DNA from 3 places in the Desulforamulus aquiferis genome. Region 3 is predicted to be linked to each of the others. Evidence: riboswitches for the same ligand, from Rfam matches in the RefSeq annotation. Region 3 holds a riboswitch; each other region holds the start of a gene.

Region 1 (8,196 bases), on a different contig from region 3:
AAGTGGAAATAATTGCCATGTTAGCCTGGAAGTATCTACGTTGGTTTCATAATATGTGCCTCAAAAGTTATTGTCCTTCAAAATCTACTCTGAAACTGTTAAAGCAGCAGGGAATAAAAAATCTGGAAATATGGGGCCGAGGTGTTGATACCGAACTTTATAATCCGGCTAAGTTTGACTTTTCTTTTAGAAAAAGGTTTGGACAGAATAAAAAATTGCTTCTTTATGTGGGACGACTAGCACCTGAAAAGGACATAGATATATTAATGAAATCCTTTCAGATGCTAAATAAAAAGCATCGAAATAGCCATTTGGTCATTGTTGGAGATGGTCCTTTAAGACAGAAATTGGAGCAGTCTGCACCACCAAATGTAACCTTTACCGGATATCTTCATGGGGATGAATTGTCTAGGGCCTATGCCTCAAGTGATATATTTGTATTTCCTTCAACAACTGAGACCTATGGTAACGTTGTATTAGAAGCCATGTCTTCAGGACTTCCTGTGGTAGCAGCCTTCTCGGGGGGAGTGAGGGAAAACCTGGTAAACAGGATAAACGGACTTGCCTGCAGTCCACGCAACGTTATGGATATGGTTACAGCAATGGAACGGCTAATTACAGACGAAACTTTAAGAAAAGAGTTATCACTTCAGGCAAGGGACCATGCCATGACAAAGTCCTGGGATACCATATTTAATAAATTAATCCTGAGTTATCAGGAGATTGTTTGTTTACACAATAAAGTTACAGCTTAGCTTAAGGTATAAATTCAAAGGAGTTTTAGGTAAAGTTAAGACTATTCTAATGAGTCGTTTATAAAGGATTAACATTAGTATCTTATAATGACTATAGCTTATGGCTTTAGCCGAATGGAATGCGCATAAGGCATATGTAGAGTACATATATAGGTGATATGGTCTAGGGGTATTTAAAATAGTTGGTGAGGTGGGGCAAGTGCTTAATTTCGTGATGTCCCTCAGGAACTTATCGGTCAGCAGTTACACTAAAGCTCATCTGCCCCAGTTGCCGACTCAAATTGTACTGGGAGCTGGTGCAACTCATCTTTTTTGCAACCTTCAAGCCATTGAAATACTTCGAAATGATAATCATTTAAGGGCAGCTAATTTGTTTAGCCACTTTATAAATCAACTGGAGGCAGGGGTAATTTGGGCCGACAAGGGTTTTAAGAGTTTATCCCACCATTATCATCCCGAGACCTCTTCCGGCAAATGGCACTGGTTTAATGCCAGCACTGTATTTGAAGAATATTTTGAGCAAGCAATTAGCCATTGGAAGAGCAAGAAACATGAAGGAGCCATGTTTTATCTAGGTGCCGCCAGCCATCTGTTGCAGGATATGTGTGTGCCACATCACTCCCGCTGTGTTATCCTGGATGGACACCAGGAATATGAGCATTGGGCTGAAGAGCATAGGAATGAATATCGTGTTTATGAGAAGGGGCTTTACCAAAAAATGACTTGTCCAAGGGATTGGATACATCACAATGCGTCATGCTCCTTTAATTTTTTTCATCTTGTAAAGGCAGGTATTTCAGAGGAATCCTATCACCAGGCAACACAAGCCCTACTTCCCCTAGCCCAGCAAAGCACCAGTGGTTTTTGGTTATATTTTTACGAAATGATACTTGAATAAGGGGTGAGATAATTGACAAAGGAAGTCATAGATAAAATTCTTGATGAAATAGGATTGGAGGAAATAAAGAAAGACAAGGAAATAGGGGAGAGAGAGTTAAGGCCGAAGGAGTTTAGAGTTTAATTCCTTTGGCCTTATGTTTCAGGGTTAATTCATTTCCTCAAAGTGTCCGGTAATAAGGTAAATTACTTCCTCGCCAATATTTGTGGCGTGGTCTGCAATACGTTCCAAATAACGGCATACAAACAGCAGGGATGTTGCCTGCCTAATAGTTTCAGGATCGTTCTCCATGAATACTATCAATTCCTCATATACCTCACGGAAATAGTAGTCTACATCATCATCATAAAGACACATCTTTCTGGCCTTATCCTGGTCATGGTTTACATAGGCATCAAGACCGTCCTTAATCATTAGCTGGGTTAATCGAGCCATCTCATTAATCTTGGTTAGTGGTTTTATTAATTTCTTGTCTCCTAGTTTAAGGGCAATTTTGCTAATATCAACAGCATGGTCGGCCATTCGTTCAAGGCTAATGATTATCTTTAAACCTGTGGTTGCCATTCTAAGGTCCTTTGCGATGGGCTGCTGCGTGGCAATAATTTTAATAATGGTATATTCGATATCACTAAACATCTCGTCGATAGCATCGTCCCCATCAATAACTTCTTGAGCTAAGGCAACGTCCTGGCAGGTTAATGCTTTTACCGACTTATAGATAGCAATTTCAACCATACTGGCCATCCTTAAAATATGCTGTTGCAAATGATTTAATTGACGATCAAAGGAGAAACGCGTTGACAATATTTCCAAGCCTCCCAAAAAGTAAGTGTAAAAAAATAAGAACACTATCAAATGATTATCATTTACAAGTGCCTTAATAAACCTTAAATAACAGAATGACATCAAGTATAAAATGATGTCTATGTTTGCAAGGATTCATTCTTATTATTAAGGTTGTATAGACTTGTTAACGGCCAAGTATTTTCATTCGTAGTCTTATTTTCTTACTCATTATAAAGAGCAAATGTTAGGAATAGATGAATAAATTATAAAGATATTATTAATAAATTATAGATGGGGTTTTTCCTTGCCATTATGAATTGCTTTTGTTTTCAATTTCATTTTTTAAGGCCAGCATTTTCAAATCTAAGGAGGCTACAATCTCAGCAGCTTCTTTAAGGCTACATTGTATGGGGGAGGGTATACCCTTATTGTATTTATAGTAAATTTTGTGTTCTAAGCTGGCCCAAAAATCCATGGCTATGGTTCTAATCTGTATCTCTACCGTATGAAGCTTTGCCCCAACAGATAAAAAAACAGGGATTTCTATAACTGCATGAATACTTTGATAACCATTTGGTTTTGGATTTTTCACATAATCTTTTATTTCCAGTAGTTTTATATCGTCTTGTAAACAAATCATATCCAGAATTTTGTAAATATCTGGGGTAAAGGAGCAAATTACCCGAATGCCGGCAATATCACGAATCTGGGAATTGGCATTTTCAAAACTAACTTCTAGGTTCTTATTCTTCAATTTATTAATAATACTGTCTGGAGTTTTTAGTCTTGTTTTAATGTGTTCTATTGGATTATAGTCATGAATTATATGAAATTCTTCGTTCAAAATATTTAGCTTTGTTCGAACTTCATCCAAAGCAAATTTATAACCAATCAAGAATTTAGCCCATTCCTTCAATTTACTGTCAATAATTGTTTCCCCCATGTTATACCCCTTCTTTAAAGAAAATCATTCACTCCTAATGTGTACCTTCCAAAGTAATTTTATTTCTATATTAAGGTGAAAGCTCAAGGCTATAACCCCTTAAAGGAATTTTATAGTAGAGATTGAATATTATTCAATAGTTGCTATACGAAAGGAGATAACCTTCTCAAACTATGCAATATGAAAGCATGACAAAAGAACAGCTAATTGCTAAGATAAATGAGCTACAGCAGAAATTGCAAAACCAGGAAATGAAAAATAATAATCTAAATAATTTATTAAACAGTGCAAATAATTCTTTCCTTGAATTTAATAAAGACTGGAAATATGCTCTATTAAGTGAGGCAGAAGAGCAAGTAAGAATCTCTAATGAACGATTTGCCAAAGCATTTAATGCCAATCCTGCTGCCTCAGCCATAACAAGGTTAAAGGACGATATAATTGTTGATGTTAATGACAGTTTCTTAAAACTATTTGGATATTCCCGTGAAGAAGTGATAGGGGTTACTCCAACTATTCTTGGCACGTGGATAGAATCAGAGGCCCGACTTGAAATGCTTAGTATGTTAAAGAAGCAGGGACAAGCTGATAGTATAGAAATTGATATACGAAAAAAGTCAGGAGAAAGGGCTACTGTGATATTATCAACTGCGTTAATCGAACTTGGCGGAGACGAGCACATTGTAGGCTCAATGGTTGATATATCAGAAAGAAAAGTATTAGAGAAACAGCTGAAGCAAACAAACCAGAAAATGTTTAATATTCTTGATGGTATCACCGAAGGTTTTTTTGCTTTAGATAGAGAAGGGCAGTTTACCTATGTAAATAAACATCAATGTTTAGCCCTTAATAAAAAAAGAGAAGAAGTGTTGGGTAAGAGTATATGGCAGCTATTTCCAAAGTCCCTAAATTCGAAACTATATAAGGAATATCATAAGGCTATGACAGAACGGATACCTGTACAATTTGAGATGACTTCTGTCTATGAAGATGCTTACTATGAAATTCGTGCCTTTCCATATGATGATGGAATCTCTGTCTTTATAAAAAATATTACTGAGAAAAAGAAATACCAAAAGGAGATTTCCAGACTAAGCTATTTAAATCTTATCGGTCAGATGGCTGCCGGCATAAGCCATGAAGTTCGTAATCCCTTGACAACCGTGAGGGGATTTCTGCAGATGCTGCGAGGTAAGGATGAATGCTCTAAGTTTAATGATTATTTTGAATTGATGATTGAAGAGCTTGATCGTACCAACTCCATCATTACAGAATATCTTTCCATGACCAAGAGTAAATCAGAGGAACTCGAAATGCAAAACCTAAACACCATTGTGGAGACCATCTTACCCCTAATTCAAGCAGATGCAGTTGGTCAGGATAAGTATGTGGAAAGTGAATTGCACGAAATTCCAGACATACTATTAGATAGTAAAGAAATACGTCAATTGATCTTAAACCTTTGCCGAAATGGCCTGGAATCAATGGGGCGGGGCAAGCGCTTAAAAATCATAACCAGCAGGGAAGATAATTGTGTGGTCCTTGGGATTCAGGACCAGGGGGAGGGTATTACTGGAGAGGTATTGGAGAAATTAGGCACGCCATTCTTCACTACCAAAACGGAAGGGACTGGATTGGGGCTTGGAATATGCTATAGTATTGCTTCCCGGCATAATGCAATAATAGATATTAAAACAGGTGAAGAGGGAACAACCTTCTTTGTTAGGTTTAAATTGTAGTGTAATGTGTGCATTTTATAAAAGCTTCAAAGACCTACAAAAATTCGACACAAGAAAAAGGATATTGTAATTTATTAATAGAATAGATTTATTATGTTCTCCGAGCCATATTGCCTATAGGTCTTGCGCTATGGTTTTATGGCCGTTTAGGGTTAACCGGGAAACGGGTTAGCCTCCCTTTGGAAAGGAGAGTATGATACCACCTGCCATTACAGAGGGTTGGTTAGTGCTGCTTTCCAAAGTGGTGCTATCTAACCCTTTTTTCTAGATTTAATATAAATTGACATGGGGGTATGTAAATTGATTCCGAAAATTAAGCTATTTATTAACGGGCAGTGGGTTGAATCTGATCAAACAGAGAAAGTCTTAAATAAAGCAAATGGGGAACCTGTGGCAGAAATTTATGTGGCTGGTCTGAAGGAAGTGGAGCAAGCCGTCACGTCTGCCCAAAGGGCCTTTAAACGTGAGAAGATAGCTCCTTATCGGCGGTATGATATTTTAAAAAGGGCCAGTGAACTGCTAATGGAGAGACAAGAAGAAATGGCCCTTACCCTTTCCCTTGAAGTTGGCAAAACTATAAGAGAAGCAAGGATGGAAGTATCCAGGGCTGCTCAAACCCTATTGATTTCTGCAGAAGAGAGTAAACGTATCCATGGTGAGATAATTCCTATCTCCAGTTCACCTGGTAATGAAAATCGTCGCGCCTGGACTATAAGGCAACCTTTAGGTGTGGTTTGTGCGATAACTCCCTTTAACTTTCCTGCAAATCTAACTTGTCATAAAATTGGTCCTGCTATTGCTGCAGGAAATGCTGTTGTATACAAACCTGCCAGTACCACACCAATCTTTGGAGCAAAACTATGCGAAATATTTTTAGAATCCGGACTACCTAAGGGATATCTTAACATGGTGATGGGACCTGGTTCAGTGGTGGGAGATGCTTTAGCAAAGGACCAAAGAATTGATTTCTATAGTTTTACCGGCAGTACTTCCGTGGGATTAAAACTTAAAAATTCGGTTGGACTAAGGCCTGTTTCCTTGGAGCTGGGGTCTAATTCACCAACAATTGTTCATGGTGATGCAGATTTAATGGTAGCTGTCGAAGCATGCACCCGCTCTGCCTTTGCCAATGCAGGACAAGTTTGTATCTCGGTTCAGCGAGTTTATGTTCATAATTCTATTTATAATGATTTTTGCCAGCAGGCGGCAGCTCTTGCTAAAACTTTAAAGGTTGGGGATCCTTTAGATCCCACGACTGATATTGGGCCAATGATAAATGAAAAAGAAGCTATCAGGGTTGAAGGCTGGCTTCAAGAAGCAGTAACTGAAGGTGCAAAGATATTGGTAGGGGGGAAGAGGAATGGCCCCTTTCTAGAACCTACTATTTTAACAAATGTTCATCCTAAGATGAAATGTAGTTGTCAGGAGCTCTTTGCCCCTGTGTTTAATGTAGTATCGTACAATACAATTGACGAAGCCCTTGCTATGGCTAATGATTCTAACTATGGTTTGCAGGCAGGTGTTTTTACCAACTCCTTGGATATAGCTAGCCGCTGTGCAGAAGAATTAGAGTGCGGCGGGGTTATAATCAATGATGTATCAGCATTCCGAGCGGATCTTATGCCCTATGGCGGTTGGAAAGAGAGTGGAACCGGGAAAGAAGGGCCACGTTATGCCATAGAGGAAATGACCAGGGAAAAAGTAGTGGTATTGAAGTTGAAAGGTAAATAAAATGAACTAGTTTGTTTCTTGACCTAGCCCTATGGTTTACTCCATAGGGCTTTATTAATAAGCAATTACTAGAAGATAATTATACTAAATGGTATATTCTGATAAATATGTAAATGAAGATATAAAATGCTTTATCTCCTCCTTGGATCGTGTTATATTTTTAGTAATTAGTAACACAGACGGAGGGATGGGGATTGCCAAGCAAGGAGGTGTTGACCCGGTTTGGGGTTTCTATGCCCCAGGATTTAATTGAACAATTTGATAAATTAATTTCCGAGCGGGGGTATGATAGTCGATCAGAGGCTATCCGTGATTTGGTTCGCAAATCATTAATAGATCCGAATCATCTTCAGTCAACTAATATGGTTGCCGGGACTATCGTTATTATGTATAATCATCATTTCGTTGGCTTAACTAATTATCTTTTAGAATTACAACACGATTATCACCATGAAATAATTTCGACCATGCATGTTCACATAAATCACCATCAATGTTTAGAAATAATAGTGGTTCGGGGTGTTTTGGCAAAGTTAAGACAAATGCATCAAATGATACAAGTGCAAAAGGGTGTCTTTTATGCTGAGCTATCTGTTACCTATGTAGATGAGCAGCAAACAGCACACAAATCTGAAGCTTAATAGCATCATGCATGTACATATTCTTTAAGGTATAAATACAAATTTCTAAGAAAGATACACCTTTAGAATAGGAGGAAAATAATGTTTAGAAAAAATATAATCACATTGGTATTTATAATTATCTTGCTGGCAGTAACCGGGTGCAGCAATTCCAACAGTCAAGGGGAATCCAAGGAACAGCCTGCCGGGAAAAAAGTAGGAACCTTACAGTTCATAGCCAATGGTGAGGATTTCATCCGTGAGGGATTTATCTCAAAGGATGGCTGGGCACTCACCTTTGATCATGTTTACGTTAATTTATCCGAGATAACCGCTTACCAGGCAGAACCACCCTATGATGCCCATAATGGAGGGGAGATCACTGCCAAGGAAAAGGTAGCTCTGGCTGGAAGCCTTACGGTAGACCTGGCAGAAGGAGATGAGGATGCACCACCGGTGCTGGCAGGTGAATCTCAGGAAGCCCCCATTGGCCACTATAACGCCATATCCTGGAAAATGACCAGGGCAATGGATGGCCCGGCCAAAGGCTATTCCCTTGTCATTGTAGGTCAAGCAGTAAAGGATGATAAAACCATCGACTTTGTACTTAAGTATGAGACTGAGTATAAATATACAGGTGGAGACTATGTGGGGGATGAGCGTAAAGGAGTGCTGCAGGAAGGCGGCACTGCAGATATAGAAATGACCTTCCATTTTGATCATA
Region 2 (8,196 bases), on a different contig from region 3:
AACTTCGGGCGATATTCAATTGTTTGGAAAGCAGGTAAAAACAGGTGAGTTTCGACCAGAATTGGGCATGATATTTCAAAATCAGAACGACCAGCTCTTCTGCCCTTCTGTACAGGACGATGTTTCCTTCGGTCCCCAGAATTTGGGTTTGGACAGGAGTGAAGTAGAGGAGAGGGTAAAGGAGGCTTTCAAGATCACTGGCATTGGGGATCTTGCCCAGCGCCCCCCACACCATCTGTCTGGGGGAGAAAAACGTTTGGTGGCGATTGCCGGGGTACTGGCTATGCGTCCAAGGATGGTTATCTATGATGAACCAACTTCCAACCTGGATATTCGCTTTCGGAGGAGGTTAATTAATTTCTTGAAATCAACCACTAGGGAAACAATGCTCATAGCCTCCCATGACCTGGAATTTATCTTGGAGGTTTGCAACCGGGTTATCTTGCTTGACGGAGGAACTATTTCGGCAGATGGAATTCCCAGGGAAATCATGAGCAACCGAGAATTAATGGAAGCCCATGGTTTGGAGAAGCCTCACTCACTGATACCACATAAAGAAAACCATCATCTTGAGCATGAATAAACCCATGAGGTAAGCTTACTTTGGTGAGGAATAGGTTTCATGAAAATTGGGGGAATCTTTATGCTTTAGAAAAGGAGCAAAGGCAATAGAACCATATTTTAGCCAATCAATATTAGTGCCATATACAAGCTTACTTAAGACCGGGTTGTCTTCAGACCGGACTATAGTATCAAAGGTATCATCATCTATGGTGTCATAAAAGTTTCTATAGTTACTCATTATGTTTATGATCCTTTTATATTTCTGCACTAATTTATTATAATCCCTATTTTTAATAATAGCATAGGCTGCCATGGCTCCTGTGGCCATTGCAGTTGCAGCTCCAAGACCCAAAAAAGGGTCTAAGAAGCCGCCTTGATCCCCAACAAAAAGGCAGTTTCTCCATTGCTTACCCTCTGAATCTGCCGCCACGTGTGTCCTCTCATATGTTCCAAGAAGAGTTGTATTTTCAAGGAGGTTCTCTTTAGCAAAGAAACCTGTCCAGCATTGATTAAACTCGTCCCAATTCCGAACATGGGGGACAGTAACGTATAATGAGGCTATTTGGGAACTGAAAGGGGCTAAAAATCCGTACCCATCCTTCAATATCCCTTTATTTCCCCAGACAATGGCTGTATTTTTTTTGAAGCTGCCATGTAATTTAGCTACCCTGGTGTAAGCTACCAGGTACTGTTTCCAACCTTCTAAATACTTATCTGCAATATAATCTTCACTTCTACTACCGTTTGCAACTATTACATAATCATATTTGTGGGATAAATTATCAATAGACTGTCTTTGCTCATAAAAGATTTTTGATTTTTTAATATTACTTAAAAGTTGATTTCCTAGGGATATTGGTTCTTGGCCGATTATAAAACTATGGCCAATAGTTTCGTTAGAAATTGTTGCTTGGGAATTTTTACTATTAATAATTAGTTCAGTTATGGTTTCCAGGGGAGATATCTCTACTGCTAGCAGTTTTTTTATATATTTTATCGGTTGAGCTGTAATGCCCCGGTATGCCATATTAAATAAAACACCAATATGGGAGTAATGGTCAGCAATAAATAAATTCTGCTCATAGATATCTGGGACAATTCCGTTTTTCTCCAGTACTATCCCTGCGGCAAGACCTGCCACACCAGCACCTATTATGGCTACTTTCATGAAAAACCTCCGATTTTGATTGGGATACTTATTTTATTTTTGGAACTTTGTTTGAGTTTTATTCACAATATAAACCAGATAAAATCACAGATTGTAGATGTTGCTGTTTTATGTTATATACGTTGTCAATTTTAGTCAAAATCTGTTGGTAATTTTTATAATAAATAATTATAATTGAATTGATAGATATAAACCTTTTTGGCATAATAAGTACAAGGTTATTTTAATCTTCAGAGTTAATCAAAAAATTAACCCAGTACGGATGAAAATTATTACCTCCAAGCCTTAGGACCTGTAATAAAAGATAATGGTTCTCTGGCCGTTAGGGTTCAACTGGAAACGGATGAGCCTCCCGTGTGGAAAGGATGGTAAGTCTTATTAGCCATGCCAAAAACCGCACACCAGTGCGGTTTTTATTAATTATAGAGCGTTCTCCGAGCCTTACTACCTAAAACATTATGTTATGGTTTTATGGCCGTTTAGGGTTAACCGGGAAACGGGTTAGCCTCCCTTTGGAAAGGAGAGCATTATTCCACCTATAATACAGGGTTGGTTTAGTGTTGCCTTTAAAAGGGAGCACTAACTGACCTTTTTTCTTTTATGTAAGGGCGTGGACAGTCGTATACTGGACGGTTTTGGACAAGTATAGGAAGGAATATTCCTTGCTTGAGATTGAAATTTATTGCCAAGTGGTCGGAGGTGACATAATGACAACAGAGATTAGTGAAGAAGAAGCTATTTTAACTCTGTCTTTAGTCATTGCAGATATGGCCTCGATGATGGATAACAATGTATTAAATAATAATATTACTAATGTAACTAACGAGCTGGTTTGTAACGCGTCAATAAAACCTTTAACAAAGGATTTTTATATCACATTAAATAGTTTGGTACATATACTAAGGCAAAATATAAATAGATAGTATTTAGAGGAGAAGAACAGACAATTAATTAAAAGAGGAATAAAAAGTATTAGCGGAATCATAAAACAAGCCTCTAGTGTAAAGAACTACACAGGAGGCTTAAACAAGTTAATTAATTACAAATTATTAGGACCTAACCATTAGGTCTTTTTTGTTTTGTTTTGAAATTTACTTAAGCTTGTCGTTGGATATCTTATTCAGTAATTGAATTCTAGCCTGGGCAACAACTGCTTCTGGAAAGGCATACTTAAACTGTATTTTTGCCCATTCCCTAAAAGAAGGACTGGCGTTGAAAAGGTCTGCCAAAGTTTTTTTCATATCTTCAAGCTCTTTTAGGTCCGTGTCAGATATTTGATCATGTTTAATTATCGACAGGGTGCTGCCTTCGCTTTTAGTGGTGGTATCGGTAGTTTGACTTATTCTGCTTACTAACCGTGCCTCAAATTCTTCCCTAATGGACTCTTTTCTTTGCTCTAACAAGTAAGCCTGAGCCTGGAGGTGATCTGGTAAATAAGCTTGTAGGGGCAGGTTATTATCTGCTAAAAATTTGTAATAGGAACTAATTGATGGTTGAGTGTCTAATTGTTCAATAAGCTTCTGGACTCTTTCTTCTGGAGATATGAACATTTCTCCATCCCCAGAATTTAGCCATGACTCTGAAACACCATACCTAACACATACATGTTTAATTAATGATTCGGATGCTTTCTTAGAAGCACTTTCGATATTGCCAACGTGGCTTCTATCTATACCTAAATCTTTGGCCATAAGGGTTTGGGTTAAACCAAGGGTCTCCCTGAGCTGCTTAAATCTATCAGAAATAGTCATACACATTCCTTCTCAGAAATATTTTATAATTAATACAGTTCTTGGAAACGCATTGTTATTGACACGCTTTCTCAGAAGCATTATACTTACTTTTAAATAGCAAGGTTAAAAATACCAATTCAACCTTAGAAAGCGACATTTATTCTGTGCCTTAGGTTAGCAGGAAGGGGGCAAGAATAAAAAAATTGCACTAAAAGACAGAAACACAAGAAGTATGGGGGACAGCAGTCTAGAAACAGAACACCCCGTTTTGTATATTTATTGCCTTTATCTAACTGATATTAACAAATTTTAAGATCTATGACAAGTGGTTTTGCTAAACACTTCCAGCAAAGTGATGGGGAAAAGTGTAAAAATTTGTCAAGGATATTTGCTAGTGCTGGCACTGTTATTTAGGTGGAGATATTTTAAATGAATTTAGGGAGGTAAGGATGCTTAAGGAAATACCCCTTGAACAAGCGTTGAATATTTTGTTGAAGTATACGAAGCCCGTTGGCTTTGAGGAAATTAATATTATAGATACTCTAGGGAGAGTGTTATACGAAAATATTGTTGCTGATTTTCCACTTCCTCCTTTTAATAGGTCTCCCTTGGACGGATATGCTGTCATAGCTGAGGATACAGTAAATGCTAGTAAAGAAAAGCCATGCTCACTTAAAGTTACTCAAAATATATATGCCGGGGATATACCAGCAAAACCATTGGTGCATGGGGAAGCCGCTGCTATAGCAACCGGGGCCCCACTGCCGGATGGAACAAACGCAGTAATTAAAATTGAGGCTACTCAGCCCTTAGAAGATAGAGTTCTAATATTTTCTCAACTAAAACCTGGTGATAATTTTATTTACATGGGCGACGATGTTCTGGAAGGGGAAAAAATTCTTTCAGAAGGTATGATAATCACGCCAGCTGTTGTAGGTCTTTTAGCATCTATGGGAAAAAAGCAGGTTAAAGTGTTCAAGAAACCAAAAGTAGCAGTATTAACAATAGGTGACGAACTAGTTGGTATAGATGAACCAAGGCTGCCAGGCAAAATATACAACAGTAATGTTTATGCGGTTTCTGCCCAAATTACTGAAGCAGGAGGAAGGGCAGTACCTTATAAAAGTACTGTTGATGAAATGAATCATATAGCCTATCTATTAAGCTATTGTCTAAAGGAAAATGACCTGGTAATAACCACTGGTGGTGTATCCGTTGGCAAAAGGGATCATGTTAAAGAGGCGATAAGGCTTAGTGGTGCAAATACCTTATTTTGGAAAGTCAATATAAAGCCGGGGACACCTATTGTCTGTGGTGAAAAGGATGGTCGCCTTATTATTGGTTTATCTGGAAACCCATCGGCAGCTATGATTACTTTCTATATGTTAATAAGACCTATTATACAGAGGATAACTGGCATGCAACACGTAAATTCACCAAATGTAACTGCCATTATGGATGAATCCTTTAATAAAAAAAGCAGTCAACGAAGAATGCTAAGGGCAAATGTTTACTGGAAGAACGGAAGTTATCGTGCAGTGCCAGCTGGGACACAAAGTCCAGGGGCTTTAAAATCAATGTTACTATGTAATGCACTAATTGATATACCAGGTGGTCGAGGTCCATTAAATGTTGGAGAAGAAGTGAACGCGATCTTGTTGTCCTCAAATTATGTCTTATAGGCAATTAAATTATCTAAAAAATCATAATATTGAAAAAAATGACGAAAGAAGGTGGGCTAAAGAGTGAATATACCTATGGTAGCAATCGTTGGAAAGTCAAATGCCGGAAAAACAACCTTTATTGAAAAACTAATCAAAGAATTAAAACTAAGAAATATAAAGGTTTGCACAATAAAGCATGATGTACATGGATTCGATATTGACAAACCTGGCAAGGATACTTGGCGCCACGCTAAAGCAGGTGCTGATACAGTGGTAATATCCTCACCTGCAAAGATGGCTATGATTAGCAATGTATCCGAAGAATTAACCTTGGACCAGCTTGCACAAATTGTTAGCCTTGATACAGACATTATTATAACGGAGGGTTATAAAAAATCAAATAAACCGAAAATTGAAATATGCCGTTCTGAGAGAAGTGAAGGACTATTGTGCGCTCCGGATGAGTTAATTGCCCTGGTAAGCGATATGTCCTGGAATATAGGTGTTCCGGTATTTGAATTGGATGATGCAGTAGGAGTTGCAGATTTGTTGGAAAGTAAGTACCAGTTTAAGAAGCAGACTGAAAAACTGGTCAATTTTTAATTATCAAAGAGGATCTAATTTGGAGTGCAGAAAATTGAGTATATTTTTGCACTACCAGTTAGGTAATACACAAGGGACAGAAGGGAGTGAAGAAGCCAATTAAGAAAACCCGACATATAGCAATCCCGTATAAACAAGGGGGGATGTATTCAGATGCAAAAAATAAGCAGGCGTGAATTTTTAAAAGGTATTAGTCTGGGGACTGCCGGGTTAACTATAGCAGCAAGTTCTGCAGTAGCTTCAGAGTCCCAAGACCATTTTACAGGGGAGAAACTACCTTTAAAGCTTAGGAAAGTAAAGGAAACATATTCAATTTGTTGTTTTTGTGGTTGTGGCTGTGGACTATTAATTTATTCTAACGAAGAGGGGCGAGTGGTATTTTGTGAGGGATACCCGGACCATCCAGTTAATGCAGGTACTATCTGCCCCAAAGGAAATGGAATTATTGAAGGTAATACTGTTATAAGCAAAAAGAAGAACCGGGTCTTTAATAAGCAGCGGATCACTAAGCCCCTTTACCGGGCTCCCTACAGCAGTAAATGGGAAGAGAAGAGCTGGGATTGGGTTCTTTCTGAAATTGCTAAGAGAGTTAAAAAAACCCGTGATGAATCCTTCGTTGAAAAAGATGAGAAGGGAGTAACGGTAAACAGAACAACTGCCATAGCTCACTTTGGCGGTGCTGCCCTTGATAATGAAGAAATTTATTTACTTCATAAAATGTATAGAGCTTTAGGCATGCTTAACATTGAACACTGTGCCCGCCTCTGACACTCGTCCACGGTAGCCGGTCTGGCTCCCAGTTTCGGACGCGGAATTATGACTAATCACTTTGTTGACTATAGGAATGCCGATGTAATTTTAATAATTGGTTCAAATACAGCAGAAAATCACCCTATGGGAATGAAATGGGCCATGAAGGCAAAGGAAAAGGGTGCTAAACTTATTGCTGTTGATCCAAGGGTCAGTAAATCAGCAAGCATGTGCCATGTTCATGCGAGGCTGCGTCCGGGCACAGATATTGCGTTTATTAATGGAATGCTGAATTACATTATTGAGAATGACCTTTGGTCTAAAGAGTATGTTTTAAATTATACTAATGCTAGTTTTTTAATAAATCCGGAATACAACTGCGAGGACGGAGTATTTTCAGGATTAACTGAAATTGACGGGAAATTTAGTTATGATACCTCTACCTGGCAATATCAAAAGGATGGCGAAGAAATAAAAAAGGATCCCACATTACAAGATCCTAATTGTGTATTTCAAATTATAAAGAAACATGTGAGCCGCTATGACATTAGAACCGTTTGCCAAATTACCGGAACACCGGAAGAGACCTTTAAAAAGGTCTGTGCTTTGTATGCTGCCAGTGGGCAAAGGGGCAAAGCAGGTTGCGTTATCTACGGTATGGGCATAACCATGCATTCTGTGGGGACACAAAACGCAAGGGCACTTTGTATGCTGCAACTTCTTCTTGGCAACATGGGTATTCCTGGTGGCGGAGTTAATGCCCAGCGCGGGGAACAAAATGTTCAAGGCTCCACTGATATGGCTATGCTGCATGGTAATTTGCCGGGATATCTTGGTATGGTTTATGCCAGTAAACATAAAACGCTAGCAGAGTATATAGAGGTTGAGACACCTAAAACAAGCTACTGGTCTAATAAACCAAAGTTCTTAGTTAGTCAGTTGAAGGCCTGGTATGGTGAACATGCCACTGAAGAAAATGATTTTTGCTATGACTGGCTGCCAAAACATGATGGTAAGAATCGTTCATATATGAGTTTGTTCAACTATATGTCCGAAGGTACAATTAAAGGTTGCTTTGTAACGGGACAAAACCCCGCGGTTGGCGGACCATCCACCGTTCAGGCCAACAAAGCCATGGAGAATCTTGATTGGCTGGTGGTCTACGACATTTTTGAAATTGAAACCGCAGCCTTCTGGCACAGACCTGGAGCGGACCCCAGTCAAATAAAGACAGAAGCGTTTTTATTGCCTGCGGCCATGTCCTTTGAGAAGGAAGGCTCAGTAACAAACGCCGGAAGGTGGATACAGTGGAGGTATAAAGCGGTTAATCCTCCGAATGAAGCTAAGTCTGATCTTTGGATAGCTTACAACCTGTTTAAAACCATAAGAAAAGAATATCAAGATGGCGGGAAATTTCCTGAGCCAATTATGAATCTGGTATGGGATTATGACATACCCGGTGAGGAGGAGCCTGATATTGCGAAGGTGGCAACTGAGCTAAACGGCTATGAAGTTGCTACCAATAAAGTCCTAACAGGTTTTTCAATGTTGGCTAGTGATGGTTCAACTGCCTGTGGCAACTGGGTTTTAAGTGGTTACTGGGCAGAGGACAAAGATGCCAAAGTACCGGCTTGCAAGCGTAGGATTAACAAAGATCCGTCTGGCCTGGGAGTCTTTCCTCAATATTCCTTTTCCTGGCCGGCTAACCGACGTA
Region 3 (8,196 bases):
ATAAGGTGGAGTAATCCATGACAACAAAACTTCAAGTCAACATTTGCGCAATATTGGTTGAAATGGCCTATCTATACCCACTATATTATTTAATTGCATTAGCCCTGCAAACACCCCCGTGGGCCATGACTTCATTGGTAATCTTCGCCGGGGTTTCTTTGCTTTCTGTCATCTCCATGGCAGCATTACAAAGTAGAAATTGGTCTAATCTTATGCTTTGGTGTGTTTATGGCCTTGTTTTTATTGTGTCGGTATTGTTTTTTTATAGGTCAACAGCTTTATTAGCTAATGTGCAGGCTGCGGTTCCCCTAGTGTTCTATGGCTGGATTTGGCTTAGGATTGGACTATTAGCTAAAAAAACTATAAGCTACCCCCAGGCGGTCCAACGTTTTGAGCTAAGTATAGTAATCCTTTTGGCCTTACTTCTATTAATAGATTTTTTAAACCAGGATGTGCCTAACATTATTCCAAGTATGCTTATTCTTTTGCTGGGAAACCTACTGCTGCTCTCCCTCACTAGGCCAGGCCATGAGAAGGCGAAAGCCTGGGTAATTTTCACCTACTTTGCCATCATTATGGCCCCTGTTTTGGTGCTGGCCAGTTTTTTAAAGGGTCCTCTTCATGGATTATCCAACAAGCTATTTGAGCTACTTCAGCCCCTGTTTAATTTCTTGTTAGAGCTATTAACTATAGTCTTAAAAGCTATATTAGTACTTACCAATATGGCACCCCAAAGGCCGGGGGCCGTTGACAGCAGCAACCCACCCAATCAGGCAAATGAGCAATTGCCCTTGTCAGAAGGCAATACTGGAGATGGTTTCATTTCTGAACTACTACTTTATGTCTTACTGGTGGTACTGCTGGTTGGTTTATTAATTATGGCTGTATTATTGCTCAGGATCATCTGGCAAAGGCTACGGCTAACTAATATACCCCAGGAATATGGACTGCCCAGGCTAAAGATAAAGCCTTTTTTGCAGGAACTATGGTTAAAGATTAAGTTATTGTTGACTTTTTTTGTTCCAGGAAAATACGGTGTTACCCAGGCTTATCAACATTTTTTGAAATGGGCTGACCGGAGAAACCATACTAAAGGGGCCTGGGAAACGCCCTATGAGTTTAGTGAGCGGATCTGCAAGGTATTCCCCCACTATGACGAATCTATCAAGAGAATCACAGAAAGCTATGTGCTTCACTGCTATAGTCATAAGAAATTTTCTTCCAAAGAAATTTTAGAATTAAAGAGAGTGATTCGCAAAATGTATTTGAGTCTTTAGAAAAGTAACTCTAACGACAAAACAATGCTACAAATGACTAAACGTAATATAGCGTATTATGTTCGCTATACAAGTTATGTTATAATACTTGTCAATAGGGTTGGAGGTAAAAATTATGGAAGAAATCTCTTTGACACCTGAAGAAGTAGCAGCAAAGCTTAAAATAGCCAAGAATACTGTCTATGAGTTAATAAAACGTGGTGAATTGCCGGCTTACCGAGTGGGACGTAAAATACGAGTTGATTTAAAGGATGTAGAAAATTATAAACGTCAAGGCAAAAAGGTAGATTTGAGTTCCGACACAAGGCTGCTAAATTTAAGCAATGGTGGCAAAAGCAATAATATATTAGTCAATAAGCCACCTCTACCCCAGGGGATTGTAATATGCGGGCAGGATGTTCTGCTAGATGTCTTGTCACGTCAACTTGAACGACATCCCAATGGCATTCATGCCTTCCGTCATAATGTTGGAAGTTTTCCTGGGCTAATGGCTCTCTACCATGAAAAAGCGGATCTTGCAGCAATTCATTTGTGGGATGGGGATACAAATGTCTATAATATCCCCTATGTTCGTCATATGTTACCAGGTGTTAAAACCGTTATCTTGCACTTGGCTTGCCGTATGCAGGGTTTTTATGTAGCAAAAGGTAATCCAAAGAACATTAATGCTTGGCAGGATTTAACCCGGGGAGAGATAAGCTTTATAAACCGCGAAAAAGGCAGCGGCACAAGGGTGCTATTAGATGAAAAGCTTCGTCTCTTAGGCATCAATAGGCATTTAATTAAAGGTTATGAGATTGAAGAGCCATCTCATCTTGGTATTGCCAGTGCTGTTGCCAGGGGAGACGCAGATGTTGGCCTGGGAAATGAAAAAGTATCTATGCAGGTCAGGGGGGTAGATTTTATTCCCTTGCAGAAGGAGCGTTACGAGTTAGTTTTAAGGAAGGAAGATTTACAAAAACCATATATTCAAGCTGTGGTAGAAATATTACAATCAAAGGAATTCAAAAATGAACTCTATGGTTTAGGGGATTACGATGTAACGGAAACTGGTAAGATTATTGCCTTTTCCCTCTCGGATTCGGAATACTTGGTCAATAAGTAAATGGGCAGGTACTTTAAACTGGTATTTAAGATATTCAAAAATATTTTAATATACAAAGGAAAAACAATTATCATGTAGAATATACTTTTTAACTACATATTAGCTCCGAGTTTATAAATCTAACACTTCGGTTATGGTTTATAAACCCATAGGGTTTGTCTGGAAACGGACATGCCTCCCATTGTGGAAAGGAGGGTTTAGATTATTTGGCATTTATTTAGCCGTGTACTCCTTTAAACACAGTACACGGTTTTTTTGTTTTTTGTACTGGGTTAATAAAGAAGGTAAAAATCTATAAAATTTGAGGAGGATCCAAGATGAAACGTTTTTCAACCCTAATTGTCCTGCTATTATCCTTTATGTTGCTTATGGCAGGTTGCCAGCAGGCCCCCAAAGAGGAAGGCAATAGTGAAGGTGCTAAGGAGCCGGCCATAAAAGATGTAATACTGGCCACCACAACCAGCACCCAGGACAGCGGCTTACTGGACGTTTTGAAGCCAGAATTTGAAAAGCAAACCGGCTACAACTTAAAGATCATTGCTGTTGGAACAGGCGCTGCCCTTAAGATGGGTGAAAAGGGTGAAGCAGACGTATTACTGGTTCATGCACCGGAGGACGAAAAGGTATTGGTAGATAGTGGAGTAGGTATAAATTACTCCCTGGTAATGCACAATGACTTTATTATAGTAGGCCCCGAAAATGATCCTGCAGGAATCAAAGAAACAAATACCACTGCAGAGGCCATTAAGAAAATTTATGATAGTGAAGCAATCTTTGTTTCCCGTGGTGATGACTCAGGTACCCATAAAAAGGAATTAGGGCTATGGAAGGAAGCTTCCCTTGATCCCAAAGGTCAAAAATGGTACCAGGAATCCGGCACCGGCATGGGTCAAACCCTTAATATCGCATCAGAAAAGCTTGGCTATACCCTTACAGATCGGGCTACCTATCTGGCACAAAAGAATAATGTAAAGCTGGATATCCTGCTTGAAGGTGACCAGTCCCTTCTCAATATTTATCACGTAATGAATGTTAACCCTGAAAAGTTTGACAAGGTTAACGCCGAGGGCGGCAAAGCCTTTGTTGACTTCATGGTAGCCAAAGAAACTCAAGATATTATTGGTAATTTTGGAGTAGATAAATTTGGCAGCCCTCTTTTCTTCCCTGATGCAGGTAAAGACAAATAGTGATGCAATTCTACCTCCCGGTCAACTTAGTCCGGGAGGTTATCTAATTTAGAGAAAAAAATTCCGGGATTACATCCCGGTGAAATCCAAGCAGGCAAGTTTATAAATTATTTTTAAAACCCCTTAATGAGTTTTGCTTAACTTGTCTTTCTGCACTTTTAGCATGTCTTTTTAGCCCTATTAACTCAAGGTCATGTTGTTTACATGCCACATATAGCTCCTCCCGAGGATAGACCACAGAATCAAGATAAGTACGAAGCAATCTATTTATTATAAGCTGGCGCTTTTCTAAGATACTCTCCCCCGTTAAATAATAGAAAACAACAATAACTGCTCGGGAATTAGTTCTCCTTTCCTCCCTCACCAGCCAGCCTTCATCAGCCATATTTGATAGCTCCATATATGTATCAAATACCTTATCACTAAATCCACCTAGGGCTTGGCTGATATTTTTAATCTGCCATTCTTCCCCGTCAAAACGACCAATAACTTCTCCAGGGCAAAAATAACATAAAAGTTTTCCTTTTTTACGCTGCAAAACAACCCCACCTTTCAAAAAGAAAAAGCTGAATAATGCACTTAAAGAAAAGCAGCATTATCCAGCCTAGTATGCCCAGGTAGATAATTCTCCTTTCCAATGGGAGGCCAGCCGGTTTCCCTGCTAACCCTAAACGGCCGGTAAACCCTGGCTAAAGCTTTAGGTTTAAAGGCTCGGAGAAACATTTAAAATTATAAAGCCGCACATAGTGCGGCCAGAGAAGGACATAGTAAATAATCCTACCCTCCTTTCCGCACGGGAGGCTTACCCGTTTCCAGATAAACCCTATCGGCCAAGTGAACCATGGTACTCTCTACCTTAGGTTCAGTGGCTCGGAGGATTAAATTTAGTTCTTAAAATATATATTCAACAACATACCGGAAATTCCTCTGTAACCTTTTGATATTTCTGATATATTATTGATTTCTGCCCAATTAAGAAGTATAAGGCTGAATACCTATGCTGGAATAATCTTTGTTAACTTGTTTAAGGTCTTTAATCGATATTTTCCCTTCGACCAACCAATCAAATTTAAGCAGCCGTAGTCCTGGCTAATGCTAAAAATGTTATCTATGGGTACACCTAGGATGTGACATATAATTACACGGTTAACCCCTGCATGTCCTGTAATTAGGATATTACCATCGGTATTTTCCATGATATATTGAAATTTATTTAATACCCTTTCAGATAATTGTCTAAAGTTCTCTCCTCCTGGAGGACGGAAGTTTGCTATATCCTTACCCCTTTGTATAAATTCCTTTGGAAACTTGCGGCGTATTTCTTCAAAATATAGCCCTTCCCATTCACCAAGGGATATTTCCTTCAACTCCTGATGAAGAATAGGTGTAAGGTTATGTTTATCAGCAATTATCTCTGCCGTTTGACGAGCGCGACGTAAATCACTGGAACAGATATGATTAAAACGGATACAGCTTAGCTCTTCCCTTAATCGGTTCGCTTGCATAACTCCTTCTTGGCTGATAGGTAAATCAATCTGACCTATAAATCTTTTGCCGCCTTTTGACTCTATCGCCCCATGTCGGATTAAATAAATATATCTTTGTTCCATTTAAAAACCCCTCAAAACTTATAAAATTATTTTTTCTAATGGAAGAGAAATGGCTTTTTCTATCTCACGCTTAATATTTTCTGCTTGGCTCAACCTTCTTGTGACTGCTTCTAAGGCGAGTGGTTCTGAGGCATACTTATGACTAGTCTCCCTAAGTCTTTGCTCTAAGGATATAATTTTATCATCTTTAACCAATTTATCAGCTAGGTATACAATTGAAGCTTCACTAAAGACCCGCTCGCTATTTACAGGTAGATCCATATGAATGGCAACAATCTCCGCAACCTCCGGGTAGCCTAACCTCCTCAAGCGCTCTGCCCCAACCTGGGCATGATTTTTTTCACCCCTTGCTAGATCGTGTAATAGGGCAGCAGACAAGACTAGCCCATGATTAAGGGTGTAGCCTGCCCCTGCTAAAGAATTTGCTATCCTTTCTGCCACCTGGGCAACGGTTTGGCAATGGCGTAGTACCTGCTCAGGAACCTCCCAATTATCAAGTAGCCTATGGCACTCATGTACAGACGGGATAACATAGCCGCTGACACTTTCACGGACCCTTTGATAGTCCAGAGGTGTATCCATATCTTGAAGAACCCCCTGGTCTTCCACCTCAATATCCAACACATCTGCCTCATATTCTTGCAGCAAAGACCTCAGCCCCCCTTCTTTGTCCCAGGATAGTATAGTGTCTTTATAAGCAGTTGAGATAAGTGGCGGGTGTCCACGCTCACCATTTAAACATGGGTATATAATTCCGGCAGAATTGCCGCGGTAAGCTGCTATAAGGGCTGTAATAGTTTTAGGGAGAACCAGGGGTATATCCCCTGGTAGAAAAAAGAAAGCTTCAATGGACGGTTCAATTATCCTTATCCCGGCCTTAACTGACGAGAACATTCCTTCGTAGTAATTGTTATTAGCAACAATATTAACTTTTAAAGGCTTTAGAATTGGCAGAAGTTCATTGGACTTATATCCAACCACTACATTTATGTTATTTATGCCGGCTGACTCAAACATCCTCACAGACTTTTCAATTACCGAAGTATTGCCTAGAGGTAATAGTGGCTTAAAAGACCCCATGCGCGAAGAAAACCCTGCTGCTAAAATGATGGCCGCAATGTTTTCTGTGTTTTTCATTAGCTTAGACCCGCACGAATTTTGATTAATTCTGCTGCAATGCTTACTGCAATTTCTTCCGGGGTCTCGGCAGCAATTTCTAAGCCTATTGGGCAGTAGACCCTTTTAAGATCCTGCTCAGTAAAGCCTTCCGACAGAAGGGAACGATAAAGGGTATCCCTCTTCCTCACACTACCAATCATACCGATGTAGCTGGCATTTGTCTTGAGGGCCTGGGCAAGGACAGTCTTGTCATGGGCATGGCCTCTGGTGACAATTACCAAATAGCTGTCCGGGTCAAATTTAAAGTCAGCAAATGCCTGTCCAAAGCTTTCTACAACCAGCACCTCGTCGGCTGTAGCAAAACGTTCGCGATTAGCAAATTCCCTTCGATCATCTATTACAACCGTTCTAAAATCTATCAAACCTGTCAATAAACCCAGTTTTTGAGATACATGACCTGCTCCGAAAATATATACCGTGCCATAGGTACTGATTGGTTCCACCAGGAATCGTTGATTATCAAAGGTCAATACCTGGGGGTATCTGCCCTTGGCCTGACCAGCAAATGATTCTAACAACTCATCTGGCCAAGAATATTCACTGCCATGGAAGGATCCGTCACTTTGAACTAAAAAGGATTGATTATTTTCCCATAAATAATTGGAGATAGGGGTTACCAAAACAGCTTTTTTCCTCTGTTCTATAGTGCTTATAATATTTCGATAGACATTAAGGAGAGTATTATTTGTGGCATCCATATATTCTATTAGCACTTCCAATCGTCCACCACAGATCATATCCATTTGGCCACCCTTACTGCCAGTAAGGTCATATTCTTTAATTAAAGCTCCTTTATTCTCGAAAAGTCCGGCAGCCAATTCTTGTACCATAGCCTCCACCTGACCTCCACCTATGGTGCCAAGGATAGTTTTGTCTTTTAATATTAGCATTTTCGCCCCCGCAGTACGTGGGGCAGACCCGGATTGTGTTAGAATTGTAGCCTGTACGAAGCTATTTCCCTGTTCAAACAACTGCAACATAGAGTGGTACAAATTTTTCATAACATCTCACTCTTTCTTAAGTCTTTAATGGTTCTTTTAGCAGCGGTACTTTTTAATTGTTCCGATAAAATCAAAAGCTTAATACCTAAGCAGCCTTTTTTTTCTGAATGATAAACTGAGGGAATGGTATTTAGATTTCTTCGGATTGCATCAAATATGCTGCCATTTTCCCCGTGGTTCATAAAAATCCCAATGTTTAGAATATCCTTACCATTTTCATTAGATAAGCTGGCTTGATAATTTATTACTCCAGCAACACTAAAAAGAACCTCGTCTAATTCACCTATGGTTAATGGTCCAGCAGGCAGCTGATATACACCCCTAACTCGGCCTTTTACAGGTGATAACCTTCTCAGAATGGAACCGCAATGGCAACGGTCTGGAATAAACCTGGCCAGGTCTCCTGTGCGATATCTTATTAAGGGCATGCCAACTCTGGTTAGGGTAGTAAAAACAACCTCCCCCTCTTCACCGTCTGGAACTGACTCTCCATTAGTCGGGTTTATTATTTCAAAGTAAAGATCCGCTTCCCTCATGTGATAGCCTGCCAAGGCCTGACATTCAACTCCACCACCTAGCCCCATCTCTGTCATGCCGTAGTGGCCATAGACCTGACAACCCCAGCTAAGCTTCAACTGACGGGTGATTGCCTGTGACACATAATCCGTACTTAAAAGAACGCTTTTTAATTGAGGCTGATATTTATTGATAGCCCCTCCCCAGTATCTTGCCAGGGATAGCACCTGGGTAGGTATCCCTACCAGGGCATTGACCTGTTCCTCCTGCATTATTTTCAGAGTCTTTTCCGGATCTTGCACAATTCCGTGGGGAATAGCT

The links. A riboswitch is a leader RNA that binds a small molecule or an ion and turns the genes downstream of it on or off. The one in region 3 is predicted to bind molybdenum cofactor.
Region 1: linked by a shared signal. The riboswitch ahead of P6N53_RS06090 (aldehyde dehydrogenase family protein) and the one ahead of P6N53_RS09850 (hypothetical protein) in region 3 are both predicted to bind molybdenum cofactor.
Region 2: linked by a shared signal. The riboswitch ahead of P6N53_RS06050 (hypothetical protein) and the one ahead of P6N53_RS09850 (hypothetical protein) in region 3 are both predicted to bind molybdenum cofactor.

The regions. Positions count from the first base shown of each region.
Region 1 covers NZ_JARPTC010000007.1:142,623-150,818, reverse strand. The annotation lists gene P6N53_RS06115 (glycosyltransferase family 4 protein) at 1-755, shown strand, start outside; gene P6N53_RS06110 (zinc dependent phospholipase C family protein) at 955-1,653, shown strand; gene phoU (phosphate signaling complex protein PhoU) at 1,801-2,457, opposite strand; gene P6N53_RS06100 (GTP pyrophosphokinase) at 2,750-3,382, opposite strand; gene P6N53_RS06095 (PAS domain S-box protein) at 3,571-5,121, shown strand; molybdenum cofactor riboswitch at 5,208-5,327, shown strand; gene P6N53_RS06090 (aldehyde dehydrogenase family protein) at 5,422-6,852, shown strand; gene nikR (nickel-responsive transcriptional regulator NikR) at 7,047-7,493, shown strand; gene P6N53_RS06080 (DUF4382 domain-containing protein) at 7,575-8,196, shown strand, end outside.
Region 2 covers NZ_JARPTC010000007.1:132,059-140,254, reverse strand. The annotation lists gene P6N53_RS06060 (energy-coupling factor ABC transporter ATP-binding protein) at 1-583, shown strand, start outside; gene P6N53_RS06055 (geranylgeranyl reductase family protein) at 599-1,732, opposite strand; molybdenum cofactor riboswitch at 1,997-2,115, shown strand; molybdenum cofactor riboswitch at 2,153-2,271, shown strand; gene P6N53_RS06050 (hypothetical protein) at 2,440-2,655, shown strand; gene P6N53_RS06045 (helix-turn-helix domain-containing protein) at 2,824-3,483, opposite strand; gene P6N53_RS06040 (molybdopterin molybdotransferase MoeA) at 3,915-5,147, shown strand; gene mobB (molybdopterin-guanine dinucleotide biosynthesis protein B) at 5,223-5,732, shown strand; gene fdnG (formate dehydrogenase-N subunit alpha) at 5,886-8,196, shown strand, end outside.
Region 3 covers NZ_JARPTC010000014.1:31,934-40,129, forward strand. The annotation lists gene P6N53_RS09835 (DUF4129 domain-containing protein) at 18-1,277, shown strand; gene P6N53_RS09840 (substrate-binding domain-containing protein) at 1,393-2,382, shown strand; molybdenum cofactor riboswitch at 2,474-2,593, shown strand; gene P6N53_RS09845 (ABC transporter substrate-binding protein) at 2,700-3,569, shown strand; gene P6N53_RS09850 (hypothetical protein) at 3,670-4,107, opposite strand; molybdenum cofactor riboswitch at 4,181-4,298, opposite strand; molybdenum cofactor riboswitch at 4,336-4,457, opposite strand; gene cobC (alpha-ribazole phosphatase) at 4,565-5,179, opposite strand; gene P6N53_RS09860 (DVU_1551 family NTP transferase) at 5,198-6,316, opposite strand; gene P6N53_RS09865 (XdhC family aldehyde oxidoreductase maturation factor) at 6,316-7,359, opposite strand; gene P6N53_RS09870 (DVU_1553 family AMP-dependent CoA ligase) at 7,356-8,196, opposite strand, start outside.